DNA from 2 places in the Kitasatospora sp. NPDC087271 genome. Region 1 is predicted to be linked to the other one. Evidence: riboswitches for the same ligand, from Rfam matches in the RefSeq annotation. Region 1 holds a riboswitch; the other holds the start of a gene.
The links. Region 1 has a riboswitch for thiamine pyrophosphate ahead of ACIO9K_RS04970 (purine-cytosine permease family protein). Riboswitches for the same ligand answer to the same signal wherever they lie in the genome.

Region 1 (3,371 bases):
AGGGCGGGGCCGTTGTCGATCGGCACTCCGCCGAGCTTGGTGATGACGTCGCCCGGCTTGAGACCGGCCTTGTCTGCGGCGCCGCCGGGGGTGACGGCCGGCTGGCCCTGGATGTCGCGGGTCTGGATCTGCGCGCCGTCGCCCTTGTAGTCGTCGTTGCGCAGCACGTCGAGCTTGGCGTAGACCGGCTTGCCGGTCTTGATCAGGGTGTCGGCGACCCACTTGGCCTGGTTGATCGGGATGGCGAAGCCGAGGCCGATGCTGCCGGCCCGGCCGTTGGCGGAGGCGTTGGACTGGATCGCCGAGTTGATGCCGATCACCGAGCCGCTGGAGTCGAGCAGCGGGCCGCCGGAGTTGCCGGGGTTGATCGAGGCGTCGGTCTGCAGGGCGTTCATGTAGGAGGACTGGCCGCCGGTCTCGTCGCCGGAGGCGACCGGGCGGTCCTTGGCGCTGACGATGCCGCTGGTGACGGTGGACTCCAGGCCGTACGGCGCACCGATCGCGACGGTGGCGTCACCGACGTTGACCTTGTCGGAGTCGGCCAGCGGAAGCGGGGCCAGCTTGCTCTTCGGCGGGTTGTCGATCTTGACCACGGCGACGTCGTAGCCCTCGGCGTGGCCCAGCACGGACGCGTTGTAGGACGTGCCGTCGGCGAACTTGACCGTCAGTTTGCCGCCGTTGAGGGTCGGCGCGACCACGTGGTTGTTGGTGAGGATGTGGCCCTCGGTGTCGAAGACGAAGCCGGTGCCGGTGCCGGACTCGCCGTTGCCCTGCGCCTTGATGGTGACGACGCTGGGCAGCGCCTTCTGCGCGATGCCGGCGATCGAGCCGGGGGCGGGCTCGTTCTTCTGGGTGTTGCTGGCCTGGACGGTGGTGCTGCGGTGGTCGTCGGCGCTGTTGGTGCTGTCGTTGCGGTCCGCGACGGTCACGCCGAGCGCACCGCCGGCCACGCCGGCGACCAGCGCGACGGCGGCGATCAGGGCGACCAGGCCGCCGCGCTTCTTGCGCGGGCCGCCGGGGCCGCCGGGGTAGTCGGCCGGGTAGCCGAGCGGTCCGGCCGGGCCACCCGGGTAGCCCGCGCCGCCGCCGGCGTCGTGGGAGGCACCCCAGCCGCCGAGCGGCTGGCCGGCGCCGAACGGGTGGTGGCCGGGCGCGGGGTGCGCGGCGGGCGCGCCGGGGGCGGCCGGGGTGCCGTACGGGTCGTGCGGGCCGGCGGCGGGGACGCCGTGGGCCGGGGTGGCGTACGGGTTGGCACCCGGCGGCAGGGCCGGGCTCTCGGCGACGGGTGCGACGGGTGCCGCCGGCGCGGCCGGGACCGGCGGGGCGGGCGGCAGGACCGGCGGCGGCGCGTCGATGTAGCCGGTGGCGGCGTCGACCGGGGCGGCCGGTGCGTCGACGACCTGCGCGGCCGGGGCCTGCGGGGGCGCCTCCGGCGCGGGGACCTTGGTGAAGGCCACGGTGGGCTGGTACCCGCCCTCGGCCGGACCGCCCTCGGCCGCAACGCCCTCCGTCGGCGCCGCCTCAGCCGGTGCGGCCTCGGCGGCCGGAGCGGCCCCGGGCTCGGGGACCCGGCCGAAGGCCAGTGTCGGCTGGTGCCCGCCCGAGGCGTGGCCGTCGGAAGCGGGAACAGCCGCCGCCTGGCCGCCCGAGGGCTGCTCCCCCTGCGGCCCGGTGGGCCCAACCTCGCGCTCGGTGCTCACGAACGACCTCCATAGCTGACAGAACCAAGGACCATAGTTTTTCGTACTGCCGATTCGTTTGCCGTAAGGACCCCTCTGAATAACTCATAAGAATCCTTAGCCGCCGCCGACAGCCGGGCCGCCGACCAGGCTGTCCTGCGCCGACGACCGACCGACGACCGACCGACGACCGAGCGACGAGCAAGTCGACGGCCGAACCGAAGACCAGGCCGACGACCGGAGGCTCCCCACCTCCGCCGGGCGTCCCGCGATGCGGGCCGCACACCCCGTGGCCTTGGCGTTCACCCCCGGGCCGGTTAGCCTGTCGCTCACAACTGACACGCGGGAGCTTGGACCATCCAGGCTGAGAGTGCGCTGGTCGACCGTACGCCACGGGATCGTGGGCGGACCGTCGAGGGGGCGCAGACCGCCGGAACCTGTCCGGGTAATGCCGGCGTAGGGAGTATCGGCCATGTCGCCTGCTTCGCCATCCTCTTCTTCGGACGCGCCCGCGTCCAAGGGTTTCCCCGAACCGTCCCCGACCGCTCACGGCGGTGACAGCGGTCACGCGGGCCCCACCGGCACGGCGACCGCCGTCCTGGAGCGCCCGGAGCGTGCCGAGGCGCCGCTCGTGCTGGACACGGAGCCGCCGCGCACGCTGCGCTTCCGGGACCACTTCGCGCTCTGGATGAACCTGGGCGTCAGCCTGATCGGCTTCTCCACCGCCGCGACCGTGCTCGGCGCCAAGGGCGGCGAGCTGTCGCTGGCCGCCGCGGTGACCGCGATCGTGGCCGGCACCGTGGTCGGCACCGCGATGCTCGGCGTGGCCGCGCTGATCGGGGCCCGTACCGGCGCGCCCGCGATGGCGAACCTGCGCGGGCTGTTCGGCACCCGGCTGTCGTACGTCCCGACGGTGCTGAACATCGTCCAGTGCGTCGGCTGGGGCGTGTTCGAGCTGCTGACGATCGCGGCGGGCGCGCAGACCGTCGCCCACACCGACGGCTACCGCTGGCTGTTCGTGCTCCTGGCGGGCGCGCTGACCACCGCGCTGACCATCTGGCCGCTGGGCTCGATCGCGGTGCTGCGCCGCTTCGTGGCCGGTGCGGTCGCCGTCGCGATGGTGTACTTCACCGTCCAGCTGGGCCGCCAGGGGGTGCCCGACCCGGGCGCCGGCAACTGGCACGGCTTCCTGGGCGCCACCGACGCGATGATCGCGGTGTCGATCTCCTTCGTCCCGCTGGCCGCCGACTACACCCGGCACTCGCGCACCGCACGCTCGGCGTTCTGGGGCAGCTTCTCCGGCTACACGATCGCCCAGGTCTGGTGCTACGTGCTCGGCCTGATGGCCCTGCTGCAGTCCGACGGCGACCCGAACAAGATCTTCGACTCCTTCCTCGGCGTCTGGGCCGGCTGGCTGTTCCTGCTGGTGCTGGTGCTGCGCGAGACGGACCAGTCCTTCGCCAACGTGTACTCGACCGCGATGTCGGTGCAGAACCTGCTGCCGAAGGTGGACCGCCGGGTGCTGACCGGCGGGATCGGCCTGCTGATCACCGTGCTGGCACTGCAGATCGACAAGTTCACCGACACCTACACCAACTTCCTCGGTCTGATCGGCTCGGTCTTCGTGCCGCTGCTGGCGGTGCTGGCGGTGGACTACTTCTTCGGCGCCGGCCGGTACGGCTGGAACCTCTC
Region 2 (3,371 bases), on a different contig from region 1:
TCGCCAGCGCGACGTCCGAGGCGGTGCCGGCGCCCGCGTCCAGGATCACCGGGACGCCCGCGTCCTCCACGATCAGCTGGAAGTTGTGCGGGTTGCGGATGCCCAGGCCGGAGCCGATCGGCGAGCCCAGCGGCATGATCGCCGCGCAGCCGACGTCCTCCAGCTTGCGGGCCAGCACCGGGTCGTCGTTGGTGTACGGCAGCACCGTGAAGCCGTCGTCGACCAGGGTCTCGGCGGCGTCCAGCAGCTCGATCGGGTCCGGCAGGAGGGTCCGCTCGTCGGCGATCACCTCCAGCTTCACCCAGTCGGTGCCGAGCGCCTCGCGGGCCAGCCGGGCGGTCAGCACGGCCTCCCCGGCGGTGAAGCAGCCCGCCGTGTTGGGCAGCACCCGGATGCCGTTGCGGGTCAGCACGTCCAGGACGGAGCCCTGGGTGCCGGCGTCGACCCGGCGCATCGCCACGGTGGTCAGCTCGGTGCCGGAGGCCAGCAGCGCCCGTTCCAGGATCTCCAGGCTGGGTGCGCCGCCGGTGCCCATGATCAGCCGGGAGCCGAAGGACTCCCCGGCGATGGTCAGCAGGTCGTCAGCCATGTCAGCCTCCCTGGACGGCGGTGAGGATCTCGATCCGGTCGCCCGCCGACAGTTCCGTGGCCGGCCACGAACTGCGCGGCACCACGGCCTCGTTGAGGGCGGCGGCGACGCCGCTGTGGGCGGCGCTGAGGGTGGCCACCACCTCCGCGAGGGTGGTCGTGGCGGACACCCGGCGGGGCTCGCCGTTGACGGTCAGCCCGATCTCGGCCGGCGTGGTCTGGGCCGGTGTGATCTGGGCCGGTGTGGTCTGGGGTGGTGCGATCTCGGTCATGCGGAGGCCTTCGTGGTGGAGCGGTCGGGGGAGAACCGGGTGGGTGTGAACGGCTGTGCAAGCTCGGGGAGTTCGCCGGTCGCCAGGTACTCGGCGAGCAGGTCGGCGGTCACCGGGGTGAGCAGCACGCCGTTGCGGTAGTGGCCGGTGGCGGCGACCAGCCCGGGCAGCGCGGTCGGGCCCAGCAGCGGGGCGTTGTCCGGCGAGCCGGGACGCAGCCCGGCCGAGGTCTCCAGCAGCAGGAGTTCGGTGATGCCCGGCACCAACTCGTGGGCGTCGCGCAGCAGTTCGTACACCCCGCCGGCGGTGACCGTGGTGTCGTAGCCCTGCTCCTCGGTGGTCGCGCCGATCACCAGCTCGCCGTTCTCCCGGGGCACCAGGTACAGGTGCTGTCCGCGCACCACCGCGCGGACGTTGCGGGACAGGAACGGCCGGTACGCCTCGGGGATCCGCAGCCGCAGGATCTGCCCCTTCACCGGGCGGACGGCCGGCAGCACGCCCTCCGGCAGCCCGGGCAGCCGGTGGCTGTGCGGGCCGGCCGCGAGCACCACCTGGTCGGCCCTCCGGGTCTCGCCGGTGCCGAGCCGGGCGCCGACCGCGCGGCCGTCCTCGACCAGCAGCCCGACGGCCTCGGCCCGGTGGAGCACGACCCCGGCGAGCTCGCAGGCGGCCACCAGGGCGGTCAGCAGCCGGCGGGGATCCACCTGGTGGTCGTCCGCGACGTGCAGGCCGCCGCGCACGCCGGGGGCGAGCATCGGCTCCAGCCTGCGGGCCTCCCGGCCGGTCAGCCAGGCCGAGTCCAGGCCGAGCCGCTGGTGGAAGGCGTGCAACTCGCGCAGTTCCTCGCGGTCGTCGGAGTCCAGCGCGACGGCGATCGTGCCGCACCGGCGGTACCCGGTGTCCAGGCCGCCGCTCGCCTCGGTGAGCTCGGCGGCGAAGTCCCCGTACCGCTGGTTGGAGGCCATGCCGAGGCGCAGCAGCGGCTCCTCGCCGTACTGCAGCTCGGTGACCGGGGCGAGCATCCCGGCCGCGACCCCGGCCGCCCCGCCGCCGGGGGAGGGGTCGACCACGACGATGTTCCCCAGCCCGCGCCGCGCGGCGCGCCAGGCGACGGCGAGGCCGATGACGCCCCCGCCGATCACCAGCACGTCGGCGTGGGTTTCCTCGGGCAAGCGTGACAAGGCTGCTCTTCTCCCTTCGCCGGAATGACCCGGATCAGGTTCGGACGGTCGCGGGCCGTGCCAGCCCGCCTCTCAGCCCGGTACGCCGGGCTCCCGTGATGGTGCCCCCACCATAACGCCGGGGGCGGGCCCGGCCGAAGGCCCGTACGCGGGGTGGACGGGCCGGTGGCCCCGGCAGGGCGCTGAGTACAGTGACGGGCGTGGCAGAGCTGAACGGAACGGATCAGGTGGTCGTCGTCGGGGCCGGGCTGGCCGGGGCGCAGTGCGCCCTGAAGCTGCGGCAGGGTGGCTGGCGGGGGCGGATCACGCTGGTCGGGGAGGAGCCGCACGCGCCGTACGACCGGCCGCCGCTCTCCAAGGACGTGCTGCTCGGCAAGGCCGACGCCACCACCCTGGACATCGACTACCCGCACCTGGGCATCGAACTGCTCACCGGCCGCCGCGCCACCGGCCTCGCCCCCGGCGTGCTGCACACCGACGCCGGCGACCTCCCCTACGACGCCCTGGTGATCGCCACCGGCGCCACCCCGCGCGCCCTGCCCGGCGCCGAGCGCGCGCACCTGCTGCACACCCTGGACGACGCGCTGGCGCTGCGCGCCCTGCTGCGGCCCGGCCTGCGGCTGGTGCTGGTCGGCGCGGGCTGGATCGGCGCCGAGGTGTCCACCGCCGCCCGCGCGGCCGGCTGCGAGGTGACGGTGGTCGAGGCGGGCCCGGCGCCCGTCCCCGGCGCGCTGCCGGCCGAGGTCGGTTCGGCGATGGCCGCCTGGTACGCCGAGGCCGGTGTCGACCTGCGCTGCGGGGTCGGCGTGGCCGCCGTCGAGGAGGGCGCGGTGCTGCTGGCGGACGGCTCGCACCTGCCCGCCGACGAGGTCGTGGTCGGCGTCGGCGCCCGGCCCGCGACGGGCTGGCTGGCCGGTTCCGGCGTCGAGCTGGACGGCACCGGCGCCGTCCTGGTGGACGGGCGGCTGCGCACCGGCCTGCCCGGCGTCTTCGCGGCCGGGGACTGCGTCAGCTACCCGTCCGCCCGTTCCGGCGCCCGGCTGGCCGTCCAGCACTGGGACCACGCGTTGCAGTCCGGCGAGGCCGTGGCGGCCGCCGTCCTCGGCGCGGACGCGCCGCCGTACGACCCGGTGCCGTACTTCTGGTCGGAGCAGTTCGGGCGGATGGTCCAGTACGCCGGGCGGCACGCCGAGGGCGACGAACTGCTGTGGCGCGGCGGCCCGCAGGACGCCTCCTGGACGGCGCTCTGGCTGCGCGACGGGGTGCCGAGCGCGCTGCTGGCCGTCGACCGGCCGCGCGACCTCACCCAGGGCCGCCGGCTGATCGAGCG

Region 2: it holds a riboswitch for thiamine pyrophosphate, as region 1 does, so the genes downstream of both, thiO (glycine oxidase ThiO) here and ACIO9K_RS04970 (purine-cytosine permease family protein) in region 1, are expected to answer to the same signal.

Annotation. Positions count from the first base shown of each region.
Region 1 covers NZ_JBIUYQ010000002.1:407,884-411,254, forward strand. The annotation lists gene ACIO9K_RS04965 (S1C family serine protease) at 1-1,700, opposite strand, end outside; TPP riboswitch at 2,012-2,159, shown strand; gene ACIO9K_RS04970 (purine-cytosine permease family protein) at 2,152-3,371, shown strand, end outside.
Region 2 covers NZ_JBIUYQ010000016.1:152,031-155,401, reverse strand. The annotation lists gene ACIO9K_RS25475 (thiazole synthase) at 1-589, opposite strand, end outside; gene thiS (sulfur carrier protein ThiS) at 591-860, opposite strand; gene thiO (glycine oxidase ThiO) at 857-2,032, opposite strand; TPP riboswitch at 2,036-2,148, opposite strand; gene ACIO9K_RS25460 (FAD-dependent oxidoreductase) at 2,233-3,371, shown strand, end outside.